DNA from 3 places in the Leucobacter triazinivorans genome. Region 2 is predicted to be linked to each of the others. Evidence: predicted binding sites of a transcription regulator. Region 2 holds the regulator's gene; each other region holds the start of a gene.
What was found. The regulator LexA, encoded in region 2, represses DNA repair genes until DNA is damaged. The targets are predictions, from matches to a motif close to TCGAACANNTGTTCGA.
Positions count from the first base shown of each region.

Region 1: uvrA (excinuclease ABC subunit UvrA) is a predicted target of LexA. The motif match lies at 4,311-4,326, and genes of this name have one in related genera.
Region 3: EVS81_RS07975 (Rv2578c family radical SAM protein) is a predicted target of LexA. The motif match lies at 5,039-5,054, and genes of this name have one in related genera.

Region 1 is NZ_CP035806.1:176,211-183,714, reverse strand. Features, by position in the region: gene uvrC (excinuclease ABC subunit UvrC) at 1-1,326, opposite strand, end outside; gene uvrA (excinuclease ABC subunit UvrA) at 1,323-4,244, opposite strand; gene EVS81_RS00840 (helix-turn-helix domain-containing protein) at 4,404-5,042, shown strand; gene EVS81_RS00835 (RES family NAD+ phosphorylase) at 5,039-5,722, shown strand; gene EVS81_RS00830 (GyrI-like domain-containing protein) at 5,787-6,413, shown strand; gene EVS81_RS00825 (VOC family protein) at 6,423-6,815, shown strand; gene uvrB (excinuclease ABC subunit UvrB) at 7,028-7,504, opposite strand, start outside.
Region 2 is NZ_CP035806.1:572,936-580,439, forward strand. Features, by position in the region: gene EVS81_RS02610 (histidinol-phosphate transaminase) at 1-477, opposite strand, end outside; gene EVS81_RS02615 (response regulator transcription factor) at 506-1,150, shown strand; gene EVS81_RS02620 (flavodoxin family protein) at 1,160-1,744, opposite strand; gene EVS81_RS02625 (DUF7882 family protein) at 2,097-2,435, shown strand; gene EVS81_RS02630 (LysM peptidoglycan-binding domain-containing protein) at 2,496-2,921, opposite strand; gene lexA (transcriptional repressor LexA) at 3,176-3,841, shown strand; gene lipB (lipoyl(octanoyl) transferase LipB) at 3,946-4,728, shown strand; gene lipA (lipoyl synthase) at 4,725-5,744, shown strand; gene EVS81_RS02650 (methylenetetrahydrofolate reductase) at 6,062-6,967, opposite strand; gene EVS81_RS02655 (uroporphyrinogen decarboxylase/cobalamine-independent methonine synthase family protein) at 6,964-7,504, opposite strand, start outside.
Region 3 is NZ_CP035806.1:1,756,018-1,763,521, reverse strand. Features, by position in the region: gene EVS81_RS08000 (dicarboxylate/amino acid:cation symporter) at 248-1,687, opposite strand; gene EVS81_RS07995 (YajQ family cyclic di-GMP-binding protein) at 1,939-2,427, shown strand; gene EVS81_RS07990 (DUF3151 domain-containing protein) at 2,574-3,017, shown strand; gene EVS81_RS07985 (adenylosuccinate synthase) at 3,153-4,439, shown strand; gene EVS81_RS07980 (chorismate mutase) at 4,558-4,860, shown strand; gene EVS81_RS07975 (Rv2578c family radical SAM protein) at 5,063-6,124, shown strand; gene EVS81_RS07970 (3-methyladenine DNA glycosylase) at 6,010-7,074, opposite strand; gene EVS81_RS07965 (isopeptide-forming domain-containing fimbrial protein) at 7,412-7,504, shown strand, end outside.

The DNA of each region.
Region 1 (7,504 bases), 400 kb from region 2:
GATGCGGTACTTGCGGTAGGCCCCTTTCGCCGGCAGTGCGTCCTCGAACACGACGAGAGAGGCGACGACGCCCGTGCCCTGCAGATGCGAGACGTCGATGCACTCGATGCGCAGCGGCGGCTCGTCCATGCCGAGCGCGCGCTGCAGCTCGGCGAGGGCGTCGGTGCGTGCCGTTAGGTCCGCCGCGCGCTTGAGCTTGTGGCGGATCAGGTGTTCGCCGGCGTTGAGCACCGCCCGCTCCATGAGCTGGACCTTGTCGCCGCGCTCGGGCACGCGCAGGCGCACGCGACCTCGGCGGGGGCGGTGGGCGCTCAGAGCCTCTTCCAGCTGCGGTGCGTTCTCCGGCAGCTGGGGCACGAGGATCTCGGGCGGCGGCTCCCGTTCCCCCTCGTACGCAGATTGGATCACCTGTTCCAGGAGCGTGCCCGGCGAGTCGTCGAGCTCGACATCGACGATCCAGCTGCGCTCGCCCCGGATCCGTCCGCCGCGGATGATGAATTGGTGGGCCGATGCCGCGAGTTCGTCGGCGCGCAGGCCGAAGACGTCGAGCGAGACGTCGAGCCCGAGCACCACGGCGTTCTTCTCCATCACGTGCTCGACGGCCTGCACCTGGTCGCGCAGCCGCGCTGCGTCCTCATAGCGCTGGTCGCCGGCGGCGTCGCGCATCGCCCGCTGCAGCCGCTTGAGGTGCGAGCGATCGCCTCCGCCCAGGAACGAGACCAGCTCGTCCACGCGCGCGCGGTGCTGCTCGATGGTGAGCTTCTGCGAGCAGGGGCCGCTGCAGCGGCCGATCTGGCCGGCGAGACAGGGCCGTCCGCTCTGCATGGCGCGCCGGTAGTCGGCGTCGTTGCAGGTGCGGATGGGGAACGCCTGGTGCAGCAGCGCCGTGGTCTCGCGCAGGGCCCAGACCTTGGGGTACGGTCCGAAGTACCTCGCGCCGCGGATCTTCTCGTTGCGGGTGATGATGAGACGCGGCGCCTCCTCACGCAGGGTCACCGCCAGGTACGGGTAGGTCTTGTCGTCCTTGAACTGCACGTTGAAGGGCGGCTTGAACTCCGTGATCCAGGTGTGCTCGAGCACGAGCGACTCGGTGTCGGTAGCGACCACCGTCCAATCGAGCTGGGCCGCGAGCGACAGCATGGTGCGGGTGCGCGGCATGAGCGAGTGGATCGGCTGGAAGTAGTTGGCCAGCCGGGCTCGCAGGTTCTTCGCCTTGCCGATGTAGAGCACCCGACCGTGCCGATCGCTGAAGCGGTAGACCCCCGGACTCGTCGGGATCTCGCCCTGTGCCGGGCGGAACGAGAGGCGGTGGTCGTCTGGGCTCAAGCCGACTCCCGCTGCGCGTGCTCGCGCCGGACCGCTCGTGCGGACTTCGCAGCCCACCCCTCGAGCACCTCCCCGAGAAAGCGCCCCGTATGGCTCTCCGGATGCTTGGCCAGCTGCTCCGGGGTGCCCTCGGCGAGGATGGTGCCGCCGCCGGATCCGCCCTCGGGCCCGAGATCGATGATCCAGTCGGCACTGCGGATCACGTCGAGGTTGTGCTCGATCGTGATCACGGTGTTGCCCTTGTCGACCAGGCCGTTCAGCACGAGCAGCAGCTTGCGCACGTCCTCGAAGTGCAGGCCCGTGGTGGGCTCGTCGAGCACGTAGATGCTGCGGCCATTCGAGCGCTTCTGCAGCTCGGTGGCCAGCTTCACGCGCTGAGCCTCGCCGCCCGAGAGAGTGGTGGCGCTCTGCCCCAGACGCACATAGCCGAGACCCACATCGACGAGCGTCTTCATGTATCGGTGGATCGAGGAGATCGGGCGGAAGAACTCCTCCGCCTCGGCGATCGGCATCTCGAGCACCTCAGAGATGTTCTTCCCCTTGTACCGCACCTGGAGAGTCTCGCGGTTGTAGCGCTTGCCGCCGCACGCCTCGCAGGCCACGTAGACGTCGGGCAGGAAGTTCATCTCGATCTTCAGAGTGCCGTCGCCAGAGCATGCCTCGCAGCGGCCGCCCTTGACGTTGAAGCTGAAGCGACCGGGCAGATACCCGCGGGTCTTGGCCTCCGGGGTGTCTGCGAAGAGCGTGCGGATCTTGTCGAAGACACCCGTGTACGTGGCCGGATTCGACCTCGGAGTGCGCCCGATCGGGGCCTGATCGACGTGCACGACCTTGTCGAGGTGCTCGAGGCCGGTGACACGGGTGTGCTTGCCGGGCACGAGACGGGCGCCGTTGAGCTGGTTGGCGAGCACGCGGTAGAGGATGTCGTTGACGAGCGTCGACTTGCCCGACCCGGAGACGCCGGTGACAGCGGTCATCACCCCGAGCGGGAAGACCGCGTCGACGCCCTTGAGGTTGTTGGAGCGCGCGCCCACGACCTTGAGTTCCCGCTTACGGTCGCGCTTGCGGCGCTTCTTCGGCGTCTCGATGCTGCGCCGCCCGGCGAGGTAGTCGCCGGTGATCGAGCGGGAGTTCTCGAGCAGCTCGCCGTACTCCCCCGAGTGCACGACGGTGCCTCCCTCGACGCCGGCGCCGGGGCCGATGTCGACGATCCAGTCCGCGGCCTCGATCGTCTCCTCGTCGTGTTCCACCACGATCAGCGTATTCCCGAGATCCCGTAGCTTCAGCAGGGTCTCGATCAGTCGGCGGTTGTCCCGCTGGTGCAGGCCGATGCTCGGCTCGTCGAGCACGTAGAGCACGCCGGTCAGCCCGGAGCCGATCTGGGTGGCGAGCCGGATCCGCTGCGCCTCGCCGCCGCTGAGCGTGCCCGCCGCGCGGGCGAGGGTGAGGTACCCGAGGCCGACCTCGATGAGGAAGTCGAAGCGCAGGCGGATCTCGCGCAGCACCTGGGCGGCGATTCTCGCCTCGCGCTCCGTGAGCCGGACCTCGTCGAAGAAGCGCTTGGCGTCGGTGAGGCTGAACGCCGTGACGCCCGCGATCGATTCGCCGTTGACGGTGACCGCGAGCACCTCGGGCTTGAGGCGCTGCCCGTGGCAGGTGTGGCAGGGCACCTCGCGCAGGAACTCCTGCCAGCGATCGCGCTTCGCGTCGCTCTCGGCCTCGGCGTACTGGCGCTCGATGAACGGGATCACGCCCTCGAAGCCGCTCGAGTACTTGACCTCGCGGCCGAAGCGGTTCTTCCACCGCACGTTGACCTTGAAGTCGTTGCCGTACAGCACCGCCTGCTGCACGTCGGCGCTCAGCCTCTCCCACGGCGTGTCGAGCGAGAAGTCGAGGTCGTTCGCGAGGCCCGTGAGCAGCTTCTCGTAGTACTGGTAGAGGCTCTTGCCCTGGCTGGTCCAGGGCACGATCACGCCCTCCGTGATGGAGAGTTCGGGATCGCCGAGCACGAGATCCTCGTCCACCGACATGCTCGTTCCCAGACCGGAGCAGGTGGGGCACGCGCCGAAGGGCGCGTTGAACGAGAAGGTGCGCGGCTCGATCTCCGTCAGCTGGACGGGGTGCTGATTGGGGCAGCTGAGGTTCTCGGAGAACACCCGCGTGCGCTCCTCGGCCTTCGGGTCGAGATCGACGAAGTCGATGCCCACGATGCCGCCCGCGAGCCGCAGCGCGGTCTCCAGCGAGTCGGTCAGGCGGCCGAGCACATCGGGACCGGCGACGAGGCGATCCACAACCACCGAGATGTCGTGCTTGATCTGCTTCTTCAGCTTCGGCGGGTCCGACAACTGCACCATCTCGCCGTCTACGAGCGCACGGGAGTACCCGCTCGCCGCGAGATCCTGGAAGAGGTCGACGAACTCGCCCTTCTTCTTGCTGACGACCGGGGCCAGCACCTGGTAGCGGGTGCGCTCCGGGAGATCCATGAGGCGATCGGCGATCTGCTGCACGGTCTGCGACTCGATGCGCTCGCCGCACACCGCGCAGTGCGGGATGCCGACGCGCGCCCACAGCAGACGCATGTAGTCGTAGATCTCGGTGATCGTGCCCACCGTGCTTCGCGGATTGCGGTTGGTCGACTTCTGGTCGATCGAGACCGCGGGGCTGAGCCCCTCGATGAAGTCGACGTCGGGCCGATCGACCTGGCCGAGGAACTGCCTCGCGTATGCGCTCAGGCTCTCGACGTAGCGCCGCTGCCCCTCGGCGAAGATCGTGTCGAACGCGAGGCTCGACTTGCCGCTGCCCGAGAGTCCCGTGAAGACCACCATGGAGTCGCGGGGGATGCTGAGATCGAGGTTCTGAAGGTTGTGGACGCGTGCGCCTCTGACGCTGATGTGCGCGTGCGAGGCCGACGAGCGGATGGGGGCGGGACTGGGGTGGGCGGGCGTGGAAGTCACTCGCCCATTCTACGTCGCCCGACGGGCTATTCGAACATATCTACGACGAGTTTCGCGGGTGGCGCACTTTCCGGGAGGCGTGCTTTCGGGTACTATTGACGCAAGTACTCGAAAGGTGTTGAGATGTCGATCGCACAGCTCCCCGGCAGTGGTGCCGCTGCCCCGCGGGTCGCCCGAGACCGGGTGGCCCGGGATCGTCTGCTCGCTCTCGTCACCCAGATCGAGGGCGACGGCCTCGATGTGGCAGAGGAGATGCTCGCCGGGATCGTGGCCCACCAACACGCCGGGACCCGGGGCCTCACGAGCACCGAGGTGTCGGTGCTCGATCGCCTGGGTGTGGGCGAGGCCGCGCTGCAGGCGCCGACGGCGCTGCCCGCGACGACCCGGGGCCGCCTCTGGGAGCGGCAGGCGGAGCAGCAGTCCTGCACCGTCTCCGAGGCCGCCGACATGCTCGGGGTGACGGCCGCCCGCGTGCGCCAGCGCTGCACCGCGGGCACGCTCCTCGCGCAGCGCCGCAGCGAGGGCTGGCGCCTTCCGCGCTTCCAGTTCCCCGACGGGCGCGAGCCCCGCGGCTGGTCCGCGGTGGCGCAGGCGATACCTCCGGGCACCCCGCTGCTGCTGACGGAGCGCGTGCTCACCTCCCCCGCGCCGCGGCTGCGGGTCGACGGCGAATCGCTCGCGCCGCTCGAGTGGCTCGCGCAGGGCGGGGATCCTGCGACCGCGGCTGCGGCGGTCGACGACGCGCTCAACCGCCTGCCGTGAGCGAGACCCTGCCCCCGCCCGATCCGGCGCGCTTCCCCGACCTCGCGGAGGATCCCCGGTGGGTGCGGGAGACAGCGGCCGGCACGCTGCACGCCCGGATCTTCCGCGCGGGTGGCGCGCACGCCGTCGAGTGGTTCGAATTCCGCGAGTTCGGCCCGCTCGACGCGCGCTTCGACCCGCATCCCGAGCCGACGGGCGAGCATCCCGGATGCGGGGTCATGTACACCGTGCTCGAGGGAGCTGGGGCCGGCGAGAATGACGATGCGGTGCTCACGACCGCGCTCGCCGCCTGTCTGCTCGAGGTGTTCCAGCAGCATCGCATCATCCGCCGTCGGGCGGGATCGCCGACCCTCGCCGTGTTCGAGACCGTACGCCCGCTCCGCCTGCTCGATCTGAGCGACAGCGACTGGGTCGCGGTGGCGGGCGGCAACGCGGCCATCGCCTCGGGCGACCGCGAACGGTCGCGCGAGTGGGCGCGTGCGATCCGCGCGGCCTACCCTGAGATCGACGGCGTGCTCGCATCATCGTCGGTCGTGCCCGCGGCCCGGATCGCCGCGCTCTGGGCGCCGACTGCCGACGCGCTCCCCCGGCACCCCCTCGCCCTGCTCGAGCTCGACCGCGAGGAGCTCACCGGGGTGATCGATACGATCGCCGAGCGCTACGGGTACCTGCTTCTCTAACGACTCGTCACGGGCGCGGGCCCGAAGCGCGGGAACGTCCGGCGCTTCCGCATACACTGACCGCATGGACGGCACGGCGGGAACCAAGATCGACCTCAAGAAGGAGCTCGACGCCTACCGGGCCCGACGCGGCGAGTTCCGCGTCGTCGACGTGCCCCCGATGCGGTACCTGATGCTCGACGGTCACGGCGATCCGAACAGCTCGCCGGAGTTCGCAGAGTCCGTGGAGTCGCTCTACCCGCTGGCCTACGCGATGAAGTTCGCGAGCAAGCGCGCACTCGGTCGGGACTACGTCGTGCCGCCCCTCGAGGGGCTGTGGTGGGCCGACGACATGACGGCGTTCACCTCGGCGCGCGACACGTCCGCGTGGGAGTGGACGCTCATGCTCATGGTGCCCGAGTGGCTCGACGGTGCGGCGTGCGCCGCTGCAGTCGCGCAGGTGCGCGCGAAGGGCGGTGCGCCCCGCCTCGACGAGGTGCGGTTCGAGGAGCTCGCCGAGGGGCTCTGCGTGCAGACGCTGCACGTCGGCTCCTTCGACGACGAGGGACCGGTGCTCGATCGGATGCACGGTGAGTTCATTCCGGGCCAGGGGCTGACGCTGGCAGGCAAGCACCACGAGATCTACCTCAGCGACTTCCGCCGCGTCGCGCCCGAGAAGCAGCGCACGATCCTGCGCCAGCCGGTCGTGTAGTTTGGGCACATGGCGCTCAAGTTCGACTTCATCGGTATCGTGACGGCCGACCTCTCGGCCTCGCTCGCGTTCTACCGACTCCTCGGGATCAACACTCCCACGGATCAGGACGATGCGCCTCACGTCGAGGTGGAGCTCCCCGGCGGCATGAGGCTGGCGTGGGATCCCGTTTCGACGATTCAGAGCTTCGACGCGGGCTTCACGCTGCCGACGGGTGAGAACCGGATCGCGCTCGCGGTGCAGGCCGACTCCCCCGCCGAGGTCGACGAGGCCTATGCTCGGGTGATCGCCGCAGGCCACCGCGGCCACGCCGAGCCCTGGGACGCCCCCTGGGGACAGCGCTACTCCACCGTGCTCGACCCCGACGGCAACTCGATCGACATCTACGCGCCACTCGTCTGAGCCGCGTCACGCAGACGGGCTGGTGTGCAGCATCCCCATGGGTGTGCAGCCTCGCGGCAGCGTGTTCGGTGCAGACCTGTGACTTGGGTGCACACCTGTGACTTGGGTGCACACCTGTGACTTGGGTGCACACCTGTGACTTGGGTGCAGACCTGTGGTTTCAGGGTGCGGCCCGGCAGGCAGCACACCCCACGGCGTGAGGTCTCAGGGGCTCAGAGATGCCCCGCCGCGTCCATGCTGCGCAGCTCGCGCTTGAGCTCGGCGACCTCGTCGCGCAGCCTGGCCGCGAGCTCGAACTTGAGCTCCTCGGCGGCCGAGAGCATCTGCCCGGTGAGGTCGGCGATGAGCTCCTCGAGCTTGGCGGCGCCCTCGCCCGCGATCGCCCCGGCGCGCGCGGCCGCCTTGCCCTTCGCCCGCTGCGGTGACGCGCCCGTGCGCTGGGCGTGAGCGCCCGTTCGCGAGAGCACGTCCTCGGTGTCCGCAGCCTCGCGCGCAAGCATCTCGGTGATGTCGCCGATCTTCTTGCGCAGCGGCTGCGGATCGATGCCGTGCTCCGTGTTGTACGCGACCTGGATCTCGCGCCGGCGGTTCGTCTCGTCGATCGCCTCGCGCATGGATCGGGTGACGGTGTCGGCGTACATGTGCACCTGGCCGGAGACGTTTCGGGCGGCGCGGCCGATGGTCTGGAT
Region 2 (7,504 bases):
CGCGATGTCGGGCCGGTGCTCGCGCAGCGCCTCGACGACGAGCTGCGGCGTGAGCGCGTAGTCCTCGGGACGGGGCACGGGAATCCACTCCGTGTCGGTGCCGGATGCGAGCAGCGGGTACATGGAATAGGTCGGGGTGAAGCTCAGCAGCGACCGGCCCGGCCCGCCGAAGGCCTGCAGGATCTGCTGCAGCACCTCGTTCGAGCCGTTCGCGGCCCAGAGCTGATCGACCGAGAGACCGTGACCCAGGTACTCCGCAAGCGCGGAGCGCAGCTCCGTGAACTCGCGATCCAGGTATCGGTTGACCCCACGCACGGCCCGGGCGAGCGATTCCGCAATGTCGGCGACGACCGCTTCCGGGATGGGATGGGTGTTCTCGTTGACGTTCAGGCTCACCGGCACGGGATCCTGCGGTGCGCCGTAGGGCTGCTTGCCGACGAGGTTGGCGCGGAGGGGCAGATCGCTCAAACTGGTCACCGGATCAGTCTATTGGGATACTGGGCGTATGACCTCGCCGCCGCTGCGCCTCCGCCTGCTCAACGACTACGAACTCGTGGTGATGGGCCTGCGCACGCTGCTGGCGCCGTTCCGCTCGCGGGTCGAGGTCGTCGAGGCCGACGTGCGCGAAACCGCCGACCAGCAGGTCGACCTCACGCTCTTCGACACCTTCGGGCGCCCGGGCGCCGGCCGGGAGCAGGTCGGCGACGTCGTCGCCGACTCCCGTTCGGGCAGGGTCGCCGTGTACACCTGGAACATGCACGAGACGCTCGTCGCGCAGGCCCTGCGCAGCGGGTGCAGGGGCTACCTCGACAAGTCGCTGAGCGCCGCCGAGCTCGTTCGGGATCTCGAGCGGATCTGCGCGGGCGAGATCGTCACCTCCCCCGCGCGGGACGCACCCGCAGAGGAGACCGCGGTGTCGAAGGGCGCGTGGCCCGGCCAGCGCGAGGGCCTCAGCGCACGGGAGGCGGAGGTGATCGCGCTGATCACGCAGGGCCTCACCAATCCCGAGATCGCCGCGCAGAGCTTCATCACTCTCAACTCGCTCAAGTCGTACATCCGATCCGCCTACCGCAAGATGGGCGTCGAACGGCGCTCGCAGGCCGTGCGCTGGGGCATCGAGCACGGCATGCTCCCCGGTGCGGGCGACTAGCGGCGACCGCTAGACCGGGTACGGTTCGGCGCGCAGCAGGCGAGCGAGGTGCGCGGCGTTCGCAGCGGCCGTCGCGGTGGCGGCCGCAACGGGTTCCGGGATCGAGTCGAGATCGCGATAGTCCGTCTTCTGCATCGCCTCTCCGTTCCAGTACACAGAGGCCTGGGCGGGAACGGTGAACCCGACGTCGCCGAGCGCTTGCGCGAGGATCGCGGTGATGTGGTGCGCCCCGTCCTCGTTGCCCACGACGACCGGGATAGCGATCTTGTCGAACAGGGTCGGGCGGCCGGCGTCGTCCGTCGCTCCCAGCTCCGCGTCGAGCCGCTCGAGCACCCGCTGCGCCACGCTCGAGTGCTGGCCGAGCCAAGTCGGAGTGACGAGCACGATGATGTCCGCGTCGAGCACGGCGCGCCTGATCGCCGGCCAGGCGTCCCCCTCACCCATGTCTGCCTCGACGCCGGGGAGGATGCGATGGTCCACGGCGCGCAGACTGCGCGAGGACACGTCGTGCCCGGCGAGCGCCGCAAGCACTTGCCCGCCGAGGAGGTCGCCGCTCGAGGGCCGGGGCGCCGGCTTGAGGGTGCAGTTGATCATGAGCGCCGTCAACTCGGGGGCGACCGAGTCATCGGAATCGGAGTGCGCGTCGGTATTCGTCGAGGTGTCCATGCGCCCAGGCTAGGCAGCGTCGCACAGCGCGAGCAGGGGGTTTCGCTCGCGCCCGCACCGCGCTAGGGATCGAAGCGCAGCCGCGAGTCCGACGACCTCTGGCACACGACGCGAATCGCGCCGTCCTGCACGGATGAGCAGGAAGTATACGGGGGCGAGAGCCGGGAAAGTACACCCCGAGGGGTGAGCCTCCTCGCTGCTACGGTCAAGCCAGCAGGGCCGTCCCTGTGCGCTCACGCCCGCTCGGGCGAGCGTCCGGGTATCGACACGAAGGCTCACCTTGGGACTGCTCCTGTATGGAAGATCGCACCGCTACGAATTCGATGACCGAACCTTGGAACACCTGCGCTATGTGATCACGGCGAAGCTGCGCAGACGGGAGTCGTTCTTCCTGACCTGGCACCCGCGGGACACCAGCACCAATGCTCCACGTGCAGCTGGACCGGTGACGCTGTGGGTCTCGCCGTCGTCACCGATCGGTTTCGAATTCTCGAGCTCCGCCCCCGGGCCCCTGTCGCGCGAGTGGATCTCAGCCCTCATGAGCGGGTCCTACGGCACCCGCGGGCTCTTGGTCATCCCCGAACGCGCGGTGCAGAGCCGCCGAGCTGCCGGCGAGTGAAGGCCTGGGACACTCGCGGCCCGAGCGTGTCACCCGGTCGGCGCTCGCGGCCCCGGCCGGTCACAGGCCCAACTCGTCAGCGGACACCACCGTCGGGCTCTCGGCGTAGCGCATCGGCACCGCGAGCGCCTGTCCCGCGTCAACGCCCGATCCATCGAGCTGATTGAGCTGCACGATCTCTGCGACCAGATCGCGGGGATCGGCGGAGGGGTCGAGATCCGTGGCGATCGACCAGAGCGAGGACCCCGGCTGCACGACCGCATAGGGGAAGAGCTGCGCACTCTCGGAATCCGATGCGCTCGCCTGCGGGGCGCCGAGCGCAGCGAGGAATGCGAGCACACCCGCCACGAGCACCGTGGCCAGGCCACCGAACACCACGCGCCCGCGACGGGTGAGCCGGAGCTTGACTGTGCCGCCGTCGGCCTCGGAACTTGCAATCGACGCGATCTCGAGCGCGCCCTGGGCCGGAATCGTCTGCGCATTCATGATGGTGTCCTCTCTGATCGACCCTCGCCGGCCGCACCGTGCGAACATCTGTTTCGAATATATCTTCGAGCATCCGAAACCGCAAGCGATTCATCGAACATACGTTTCGATCTTTTCCGCGACACTCGAACACATGTTTGCCCGCCTCCGAAATCAACGACTAGGGTTTCGAGCAACGGGATCACCGAACCAGGAACCACTGACATTCACGGATCGCGTCACCAGAAGCGCCGCCCGGCCGAGAAAGGACAGCGATGAGCAACGCTGCCGCGCCCCACTCCACGAAGCCCCTGAGCGAGAAGCAGCAGGCGATCCTGGAGTACATCGCGCGCTCCGTCGAAAGCCGCGGGTACCCCCCGAGCATGCGCGAGATCGGCGACGCCGTCGGCCTCTCCTCACTGTCGAGCGTCACCCATCAACTCAGCCGACTGGAGCTCGGCGGCTACATCCGCCGCGACCCCAATCGGCCCCGCGCGCTCGAGATCCTGGTCGAGCTCGCCGAAACGAGCAGCGCCGTCGCCGAGTCCCCGACGCAGCAGCCCGAGGAGGCCGCGTACGTGCCGCTCGTCGGCCAGATCGCCGCAGGCGTGCCGATCACCGCCGAGCAGCAAGTCGAAGAGCTCGTTCCGCTTCCCCGCCAGCTCGTCGGCGATGGGCAGCTCTTCATGCTGCGCGTGGTCGGGGACTCGATGGTCGACGCCGCCATCTGCGACGGCGACTTCGTCGTGGTGCGCCAGCAGCGCGAGGCCGAGAACGGCGACATCGTCGCCGCGATGCTCGACGGAGAGGCCACGGTCAAGGTGTTCCGCCGCCGAGACGGGCACACCTGGCTGCTCCCCCGCAACAGCGCCTTCGAGCCGATCCTCGGCGACCACGCCGAGGTGCTGGGACGCGTCGTCGCGGTGTTCCGCTCCGTCTGAGCTCGCGCACGGACCGATTCGAGGGCCGCGGATCCACTCGGATCCGCGGCCCTTCTGCATTTCCGACTTGATTTGTTGAACTCGGTATAAATAGCCTGGAAAGCATGTCGCCCACGCTCACCGATGTCCTCGCGGTCGCCGCCGCACAGGCGGTCCGCGCCGCACAGGCTCAAGAAGCCGCAGAAGCCATCCATGCCGTCGACGCCGCCGCCGCCGACGCCACCACCACCCCTTCCCGTGCCCGCACCGTGCCGTTCGTCACCGCTGGGCTGGCACCCGATCTCGTCCCGTATCCACGGGGGCTGGAACTGCAGCGCGAGGCAGTGCAGCGCATCCGTGACGGCGTCGATCGCGGTACCGTGCTGTTGCTCGAGCATGCGCCGGTCTACACAGCCGGCAAGCGCGCGCTCGCGGAGGAGTACCCGCGCGACGGCACGCCGGTCGTGCCGGTCGACCGCGGCGGCAAGGTCACCTGGCACGGGCCGGGCCAGCTCGTGGTCTACCCGGTGATCCGCCTGCGAGAGCGCCTCAGGGTCGTCGACTTCGTGCGGCTGCTCGAGCGGGTGATCATCGGGACCGCGGCGGAGTTCGGCGTCGCCGGCTTCCGCATCCCCGGCCGCGCCGGGGTCTGGGCCGAGGCGGGCGGGCCCTCCCCTGCGAAATTCGCGCAGATCGGGATCCACACGAGCAGCGGTATCGTGACGCATGGTCTCGCCGTCAACTGCAGCAACGACCTCGCCCCGTTCGAGAGCTTCGTGCCCTGCGGCATCACCGACGCAGGCGTGACCACTCTCGGCGAGCTGGCGGGCCGCCCGATCACCCCGGCCGACATCGCCCCGTCGCTCTCGGCACTGCTCTCCACCGCGCTCGACGAGGCGGCCGAGTGAGCGCGCGGATCCTGCCCTCGACCGGCACCCGCCCCGAGCCCGAAGGGCGGAAGCTGCTGCGGATCGAGGCCCGCAACGCCGAGACCCCGATCGAGAAGAAGCCGGAGTGGATCAAGACCCGCGCCCGCTTGGGCCCCGAATATCAGGACGTCCACGCGCTGGTGCAGCAGGAGGGCCTGCACACCGTCTGCCAGGAGGCCGGCTGCCCCAACATCTTCGAGTGCTGGGAGGATCGCGAGGCCACCTTCCTCATCGGCGGCTCGATATGCACGAGGCGCTGCGACTTCTGCATGATCACCTCGGGGAAGCCACTGCCCCTCGATACGGATGAGCCGCGCCGCGTCGCCGAGTCGGTGCGCACCATGGGGCTGCGCTACGCGACGATCACCGGGGTCACCCGGGACGATCTCCCGGACACCGGCGCGTGGCTCTACGCCGAGACGATCCGACAGATCCATGAGCTCAACCCGGGATCGGGCGTCGAGGTGCTCGCCGACGATCTCGGCGGCCGCCCCGAGGATCTCGCCCAGGTCTTCGAGGCCGCGCCCGAGGTGTTCGCCCACAACCTCGAGACGGTCCCCCGCATCTTCAAGCGGATCCGCCCCGGATTCCGCTTCGAGCGCTCGCTCGGCGTGCTGGCGCAGGCTCGCGAAGCCGGCATGATCACCAAGTCGAACCTGATCCTCGGCATGGGCGAGACGCGCGAGGAGATCACGAGCACGATGCGCGAGCTGCGGCACGCGGGCTGCGACATCCTGACTCTGACGCAGTACCTGCGCCCCTCGAAGCTTCATCACCCCATCGATCGCTGGGTGCGCCCCGAGGAGTTCGTCGAGCTGAAGGCCGAGGCCGATGCGATGGGGTTCGCGGGGGTGCTGGCCGGGCCGCTCGTGCGCTCGTCGTACCGCGCCGGCCGGCTCTGGGCGCAGACCATGGCGCGCACGGGCCGCGCCATCCCGGAGGCACTGCAGCACCTGGCCGACCGGGCCGCCGAGTCGTTCCCGCAGGCGGTGTGAGCCCCGCACGCTCCACCTACGCGCGCGAAGTTCCCCGCCCACCCGCCCGCCCGCTCGCCCGCCCGCACGCCCGCGCGCCCGCACGCCCGCACGCCCGCACGCCCGCACGCCCGCACGCCCGCACGCCCGCACGCTCCACCTACGCGCGCCACTAGATGTCGCTTCCCCTGAGTTTTGGGCGCAACAACTGGCGCGCGTACAGGGCTTGCGGTCGAACGAAGGGGAGGTGCGGCAGGTCGGCGGCGGGCAGGTCGGCGGCGGGCAGGTCGGCGGCGGGCAGGTCGGCGGCGGGCAGGCAGCGCGGTCGCGCGGCCGCGTCACCGCACCGGGTCGGGGGTCAGCAGGTGCAGCTCGCGCAGCACGGCGAGCACCTGCTCGTGCCGGTTGAAGGTGTAGAGATGGATCGACGGTGCACCGCCGGCGAGCAGCTCGCGCGCCAGCTCGACCGTGTGCTCGACACCGAGCTCGGGCGCGTACCCGCCGAGCTCCTCGATCTCGCGCTCGAGCCCCGCGGGGGCCGGGCGGCCGGCGAGCGAGGCCACCTTGCGCAGCTGCCCGCTCGTCGACACCGGCATGAGCCCGGGCAGGATCGGGATCCGCAGCCCTGCCGACTGCGCGTCGCTCACGAACGACAGGTACTCTTCGGCCCGGAAGAACAGCTGCGTGATCGCGAACTGCGCTCCGGCCTCCTGCTTCGCGATGAGCCACTCGATGTCGTCGGCCCGCGAGCGCGACAGCGGATGCCCGTTCGGATACGCCGCGACGGCCGTTCGCCCGACGCTCGTGAGCGGCGGCCGCTCGGCGCGCGCTTCAGTGACGAGTTCCACGAGCTCGAGCGCGCTCAGCGACCCGGCGACACGCGGGTCCTCCTCACCCAGCCCTCGAGGCGGATCGCCGCGCAGCGCGAGGAAGTCGTGCACTCCCGCGTTCATGATGCCGTGGATCGTCTCCCGCACCACCTCACGGCTCTCGCCGACGGTGGTGAGGTGCGCCAGCGGCAGGGCGTCGGTGTGATCGCGCAGGTACGTCAGCAGATCCAGCGATGCATCGCGGTTCGATCCGTTGGCGCCGTACGTGACCGAGATGAAATCGGGATCGGCCGCCGAGAGGTGCTGCACCGCGTGCCCGAGTGCGAGCGCGGCCGCGCCGCTGCGCGCGGGGAACACCTCGAAGGAGAATCGCGCCCGCGTCGGGGCGCTTCCGGTGAGCAGCACCGCGTTCACGAGATTTCGCCGCCCTGTGCGACGGGTTCCCGCGGCGCCGGACGTCCGGTGTCGCCGGGAGCGGCGTCGAAGAGCGGCTCGGCCGATGCTCCTCCGCCCAGCTCATCGTTCGCCAGAGCCGTGCCGCGCACGCGCGCCGCGATCTTGGCGAAGGCGACGTCGCGCGCGAAGTCCGGAGAGCCGTGGCGGGGCTTCTCGTCGATGAGGTAGGGCGAGAACCCGCAATCATCGGTCGAGCCGAGCAGCTCCGCCGGAATGAACCGCGCCGCACGCACGAGCTGGTCCCGGATCTGCTCCGCGGTCTCGAGCTTCGGGCTGGTCGGCCTGGTGACCCCGAGCAGCACCCGCGGAGCCGAGTCCGCCCCGCGCGAGCGCTGTCGCAGCTGACGCCCGATCAGCCGGGCCACACGATCCGGATCCCTCTCGCTCGCCGCCTGCACGAGGAAGTAGCCCGCCTCGATCTGGAAGAGCTCGGGGATCAACTCGGCGTAGTCGACGTCGGCGCTGTGCGCAGAGTCGTTGTCGTTGCCGGGGCAG
Region 3 (7,504 bases), 1.2 Mb from region 2:
CCTCTCACTCAACACGCCGAATGGGAACCGCGGGGGTCGACTTCGTGACGGGAAGCCTCGCCGATCCCCGCACCCGCAACGAGCATAGGAGTCCCGTTCTGCCGCTTCCCTCGGCGGGATGCGGCAGAACGGGACTCCTATCTGCGATGTGCTGCACCGGCGTGCTGCTGCGGTGCGCTGCTGCGGTGCGCTGCTGCGGCGCGCTGCTGCGGTGCGCTGCTGCGGTGTGCTGCCGACGGCGCCGGCGCTACGCCTTCGCGGGCGCGGGATCCCGGATCTCGTCGGACGACGGGCCCGAACCGGATCCCGCGGCCTCGGCGGCCTCGACATCGTCGTTGTCGAAGGCGAGCCCCTTGCGGGGGGCGTTGTAGAGATCGAGATCGAGGATGCCCTCGCGCTTCGCGACGAGGGTCGGCACGAGCGCCTGACCGGCGACGTTGACCGCCGTGCGGCCCATGTCGATGATCGGATCGACCGCGAGCAGCAGGCCGACGCCCTCGAGCGGCAGGCCCAGCGTCGAGAGGGTGAGGGTCAGCATGACCGTGGCCCCCGTGGTGCCGGCGGTAGCGGCCGAGCCCACGACCGAGACGAGCACGATGAGCAGGTACTGCACGAGCGTCAACTCGATGCCGAAGAACTGCGCGATGAAGATCGCCGCGACTGCCGGGTAGATCGCCGCGCAGCCGTCCATCTTGGTCGTCGCTCCGAGCGGCACGGCGAACGAGGCGTAGCCGCGCGGCACCCCGAGATTGCGCTCCGTGACGCGCTCGGTGAGCGGCAGCGTGCCGATCGAGGAGCGGCTGACGAAGCCGAGCTGCACGGCGGGCCACACGCCCGAGAAGTACTGCCGGATCGACAGGCCGTGCGCCTTGACGAGCACGGGGTAGACCACGAACAGCACGAGCGCGAGTCCGAGGTAGAGCACCGCGACGAACCAGGTGAGCGACCCCATCTTGTCCCAGCCGTACTCGGCGACCGCGTTGCCGATGAGCCCGAGCGTGCCGATGGGGGCGATCCGGATGATCCACCACAGCACCTTCTGGATGACCGCGAGCGCCGACTCGGTCAGACGGATGAAGGGCTCGGCCTTCTCGCCGATCTTGAGCGCGGCGATGCCCACGGCCGCGGAGATCACGATGACCTGCAGCACGTTGAAGCCGGGGCTGGCGGAGAGGGCGCCGGTCTCGAGGTCGGCCGAGCCGCCGACCGTGAGCCCGAGGAAGTTCGAGGGGATGAGCCCGGTGAGGAAGTTCCACCAGGTGCCCACGGTGTAGGGATCGCCGGTCTCGAGCTCGGCCTGCGAGGCCGCGGCGCCGGGCCGCAGGACGACGCCGAGCGCGATCCCGATGCTCACCGCGATGAGGGCGGTGATGGCGAACCAGAGCAGCGTCTGGCCGGCGAGGCGCGCCGCGTTCGTGACGCGACGCAGGCCGACGATGCTCGACACGATCGCCGTGAAGATGAGCGGTACGACCGCCGCGCGCAGCAGCGAGACGTAGCCGCTGCCGATGGTGGAGAGCGTGGCGTGCAGGCCGTTCTCGTTGCCCTCGGCGTCGGGGCCGAGCGACATCGCGATGCCGCCGAGCACGAGGCCGAGCACGAGGGCGGCGAGGATCTGCCAGCCGAATGAGGTGACCCACCGGGGCAGGCGGCGGGCCTGCTGGGGATCTGCCGTGGGTGCGGACACGTTCTGGTTCCTTTCGGAGCGGGTGGAAAGAAGAAGGGCGCGGGATCCGCCGGCGCGCGCGGATCTCCCGCACGACCGCGGAGCCACTGCGCCCGAGCCACCGAGTATCCTAGCAAAACATTCGGCCAGATTATGCCTGGTATTCAGATTCGTCTCGGATGGCGCCGCCGTGGGGCTTCAGGCCTGGTGCGCCGCGTGGCGGCGGGTTCACCCAGCTACGAAACGCTTCGCGTTTCGTTTACGCTGGGTGCATGGCTGATTCTTCGTTTGACGTGGTGAGCAAGATCGACTCGATGGAGGTCGAGAACGCGGTCAACCAGGCTCGCAAGGAGGTGGAGCAGCGCTACGACTTCAAAGGCGTGGGCGCCGACGTGTCGCTGAGCGGCGAGTCGATCCAGGTCAAGGCGAACACCGAGGAGCGGGCGAACGCCGTGCTCGACGTGCTGCAGTCGAAGTTCATCAAGCGCGGGCTCTCGCTCAAGGCGCTCGACACCGGCGAGCCCTACGCGAGCGGCAAGGAGTACCGCATCGACGCCAAGCTCAAGGAGGGCATCGACCAGGCCACCGCCAAGCAGCTGAACAAGCTGATTCGCGACGAGGCCCCCAAGGGCGTCAAGTCGCAGATCCAGGGCGACGAGTTGCGGGTCAGCTCGAAGAGCCGCGACGACCTGCAGGACACGATCGCGCTGCTCAAGGGCGCCGACGTCGACGTGGCGCTGCAGTTCGTCAACTTCCGCTGATCTCGAGCGGGCGCGCGTCGCGCTCCGCGGGGCTCGTGAGCCCGCGGGCCCACGCGTTCGCGAGGTCGCGCGCCTGCTGCGCGACGGGAGCGCCCGGGGGTGAGGCGCGCGGGTCGGGGCGCGACGACCGGCAATAGACTGTCCGCATGATCGGAGAGAACCTGCTCGGCCCCGAGCCCACCCTGCTGGCCGACGACCCCGCGGCGGCCGCGCTGCAGCCGGGCGCGGATCCGGAAGCCGTCGTCCGGGCCCACCCCGAGTCGCCGCTCGCCTGGGCGGTGCTCGCCGATACCGCGCACGCCGAAGGGCGCGAGATCGAGGCCTACGCGTTCGCGCGAGTCGGCTACCATCGCGGGCTCGACGCGCTGCGCAAGGCCGGGTGGCGCGGTGCCGGCCCGGTGTCCTGGGCGCACGTGCCGAACCGCGGGGTGCTCCGCGCGCTCTACGCCCTGCGCCGGGCGGCGGCGAGCATCGGCGAGCAGGGCGAAGTGGACCGGCTCACCGAGTTCCTCGACGGCGCCGATCCCGCCGCGATCGCCGCGATGGAGGTGCGCCCCGAGGGTCGCCCCGAGCACGCACCGGGCGACTGAGAGGATCCTCGAGGCCCGCGCGTCGCGGGATCCTCGGCGGGCGCGCCCGCGCGAGCGCCGGTCCGGCTCGCGGTCCCGTCGGCGGCCCTCGCTAGACTGGCTCGGTATCTGCCTATGCCGAAGGAAGGGGCTGAGATGCCCGCAGTGCTCATCACCGGTGCCCAGTGGGGCGACGAGGGGAAGGGGCGAGCGACCGATCTGCTCGGCAGCCGTGTCGACTACGTCGTCAAGTTCAACGGCGGCAACAACGCCGGTCACACCGTCGTCGTGGGTGACGAGAAGTACGCGCTCCATCTGCTGCCCTCCGGCATCCTCACCCCGGGCGTCGTGCCCGTCATCGGCAATGGCGTGGTGGTCGACCTCGGCGTGCTCAAGCAGGAGCTCGACGCGCTGAGCAGCCGCGGGGTCGACGTGTCGAAGCTGAAGGTCAGCGCCAACGCGCACGTCATCACCGCCTATCACCGCACGCTCGACAAGGTGACCGAGCGCTTCCTGGGCAAGCGCCAGATCGGCACCACGGGGCGCGGCATCGGCCCCGCGTACGCCGACAAGATCAACCGCGTCGGCATTCGCATCCAGGATCTCTTCGACGAGAGCATCCTGCAGCAGAAGGTCGAGGCGGCGCTCGAGTTCAAGAACCAGGTGCTCGTGAAGATCTACAACCGTCGCGCGATCTCGCCGGAGGAGGTCACCGAGGATCTGCTGAGCTTCCGCGAGATGCTCGAGCCGATGGTGTGCGACACCGGGCTGCTGCTGCACGAGGCGATGCAGCAGGATCAGACGATCCTGTTCGAGGCGGGGCAGGCCACGATGCTCGACATCGATCACGGCACCTACCCGTTCGTCACCTCGTCGAACGCGACGGCCGGCGGCGCCAGCACCGGATCGGGGCTCCCCCCGCATCAGCTCGACCGCGTGATCTCGGTCATCAAGGCCTACACCACGCGTGTCGGCGCCGGCCCGTTCCCCACCGAGCTCTTCGACGAGAGCGGCGAGCACCTGGCGCGGGTGGGGCACGAGTACGGCACCACGACCGGCCGCCCCCGCCGCTGCGGCTGGTACGACGCCCCGATCGCGCGCTACGCGGCCCGCATCAACGGCGTCACCGATTTCGTGCTCACGAAGCTCGACGTGCTGTCGGGGCTCGACTCGATCCCCGTGTGCGTCGCCTACGACGTGAACGGTGTGCGGCACGACGAGATGCCGGTCAATCAGAGCGATTTCCACCACGCCAGGCCGATCTACCAGGAGTTCCCCGGCTGGACCGAGGACATCTCCGGCGCGCGGAGGTTCGAGGATCTGCCGAAGAACGCGCAGGACTACATCCTCGCGCTGGAGGCGATGAGCGGATCCCGCATCTCGGCCATCGGCGTCGGCCCCGAGCGCGAGCAGGTCGTGGTGCGCCACGACCTCCTCGGCTGAGCCGCTGCTGCACCCAAGGCCCATGTCATCCTGCGCGAGGGTCGAGTCGCAGGATCCACCCCGGAGATCGAGATGCTGCGACTCCTCCGTCGCGCAGAATGATGAATAGGAGGCGAAGGTGAGCGACCCGACGCCGCAGGAGCGGCTGGAGCAGCTGCGCTCCAGCATCGACAACATCGACGCAGCCCTCATCCACATGCTCGCAGAGCGCTTCCGGTGCACGCAGGAGGTGGGCCTCTTGAAGGCCGGTCACGACATGCCGCCGTCGGACCCGGCGCGGGAGGCGCGGCAGACCGCCCGACTGCGCGCACTCGCAGAGGATGCGCACCTCGATCCCGAGTTCGCGGAGAAGTGGTTCAACTTCGTGGTGGCCGAGGTGATCCAGCACCACACGCGCATCGCCGATCGGGCGGGCGAGTAGCGGGGTTGGGTCGCGGGGCTTCGACTCCGCGCTGCGCGCTCCGCTCACTCGGCGGTGGGCCCGCGTACCGCTGGGCCCGCGCTGCGCGCTCCGCTCACTCGGCGGTGGGCCCGCGTACCGCTGGGCCTGCGCTGCGCGCTCCGCACCGCGCGCTCCGCGCTGCGCGCTTGCGCATCTTTCGAACATATGTTCGAATACCTGCATGAGGTGGAGCGGTCAGAGCGTGGGTGCGTCGTCGGCGGCGCTGCCCGGCCTCGAGCTGAGCGAGGTGGCGGCGGTGCCCGGCCACCTGCGCACGGTGCGCGCCCCGGAGTTCGCCGGTCTCGTCTTCCACGAGGTGCTCGCGAAGAGCGCGCTCAACCGAGTGCCGGGCGAATCGTCCATGCCGTTCTCGTGGACGATCAATCCCTACCGCGGATGCTCGCACGCCTGCGTCTACTGCTTCGCGCGCGGTTCGCACCGCTACCTCGAGCTCGACACCGGTCGCGACTTCGACTCGCAGGTCGTCGTCAAGGTCAATGTGGCGGAGGTGCTGGGGCGCGAGCTCGCCAGGCCCTCCTGGGGCGGTGAGCGGGTGGCGCTGGGCACGAACACCGATCCCTACCAGCGGGCGGAGGGGCGATACCGGCTCATGCCGGGTGTCATCGCGGCGCTCGCGCGTGCGCGCACCCCGCTGTCCATTCTCACGAAGGGCACGCTGCTGCGCCGCGATCTCCCCGCCCTCGTCGACGCGGCCGAGCGCGTGCCCGTCGACCTGGCCATGTCGATCGCGGTCGCGGATCCGCAGCTGCAGCAATCGATCGAGCCGGGCACGCCGAGCACCCGGGCCCGGTTGGCAACCGTCGCGGCGGCGCGCGATGCGGGATTCGCGCCCGACGTCTTCCTCATGCCGGTGCTTCCCGGCCTCACCGACTCGGCGGCGCACCTGGCGCCCCTGCTGCGCGACATCCGCGACGCGGGCGCGCGCTCCGTCATGTACGGTCCGCTGCACCTGCGCACGCACGTGAAGCCGTGGTTCTTCGCCTGGCTCGAGCGGGAGCATCCCGAGCTGCTGCCGATGTACCGCACCCTCTATCCCGGCACCGCCAGCCGGGCGCCGCAGGCGTACCGGGCGGAGCTCGCTGCGCGGATCCGACCGCTCATCAGGCGCTACGGCCTCGAGTGGACGGGTCGGGATCGCGCCGAGCGTGTGGCCGCGGGTGCGGGCGAGTCGCAGTCGTCGATCGCGGCCGTGCCCGGCGACCCGGCGCCCACGCTCTTCTGAGCCGCGGTCGGGCGCGCTGCGCGAGCGACCGAGATCGCCGCGAGCACCCGCGCGCGCAGGGCGTTGCCCCGCTCGGCGAAGTCCCGCTGCCGGCGCACGTACTCGCGCTTGCCCGCGGCGGTCTCGATCGGGATCGGGATCAGCGGCTCGCCACTGGCCCCCGTGTAGCCCGACACGTCGTAGGGGGAGGCTTGCATGTCGACCTCGCGGATGTCCCGGGCCAGTTCGAAGCAGTCGAGCAGCAGCTCGCCCGGCACGATGGGGCCGAGCTTTGCGGCCCACTTGTAGACGTCCATGCCGGCGTGCAGGCATCCGGGCTGCTCCATGGCGGGCTGCGTCTCGCGGGTCGGCTGCAGCGCATTGAGCGGGCGGGCCTCGTCCGTGAAGAAGCGGAACGCGTCGAAGTGCGTGCAGCCGATCGGATGCGTCTCGACCACGCGGTCGGTCGCCGCGTGCCCGATGCGCAGCGGGAGCGTCGTGTGGCGCAGCTGATCCGGGGTCATCCGGTACACCATCGCCCACTCGTGCAGGCCGAAGCAGCCGTATCTGGGGGTGCGGTCGAGCGTGGCCGCGAGCAGTCGCTCCACGTAGTCGACGGTGCCGCCGCGGGCCGCGAAGAACGCGGCGAGATCGACGAGGGCGTCGCCCGTGCTCGTCGCGGCCGTGTAGTAGCGCCAGGACGCCCGTGACGTCGCACCCCGGCGCAGGATCACGCCCGCTCCGGGGTGCCACCGTCGCAACTCGTTCGGCTTGACCGAGTAGTAGGTCCAGAGGAAGTCCTCGACGGGGTGCGCGCGTCCCGCGCGACGCCGCGCGCGATGCGCGGCGGTGAGCCCGTCGGCCCGGCGCTCGTGGGCGGCCTCGCGCGCGCGCCACTCGGCTGCGGTGAGCGCCTCGGCCGGCGGGTCGGCGGCGGGCGCCCCCGGGGCGGGGATGCGGGGGTGGGCGATGCGCACGTGGAGAGTGTAGCGGGCGCGCGGGACCGCCGTCGCAGGGGCACGGGGCGTCGGGATCCGGCCCTGCGCACGCCGCGCGGAACGCGGGGGTGAAGAACCGGGTGAAGGTCGAAGCCCGGTGCGTCCGGTTCGGGGGAAGCTCCGGGTGAAGATCCCTCGAATGCCGCGCGACAGCGCCCGCTGAATTGATTGGGTGTTCGTTGGGAATCGTTTCCGATTTCCGTAGGTCAGCATGCCCGATCCGCGTTCGTATAGGGGATTTTCGAACGCGCGTCGCAGTCGGGCAACATCACGCGTCCGCGCGTTGGGGTAGAGGGATATCAGTCAGGTCATGACCAAGCATGCACGAGCCGTGAAGCGAAATCGGTTGCGCTCATTTATCGCATCCGCAGCTGCGGGAGCGCTGATCGCGGGTTCGCTCGTC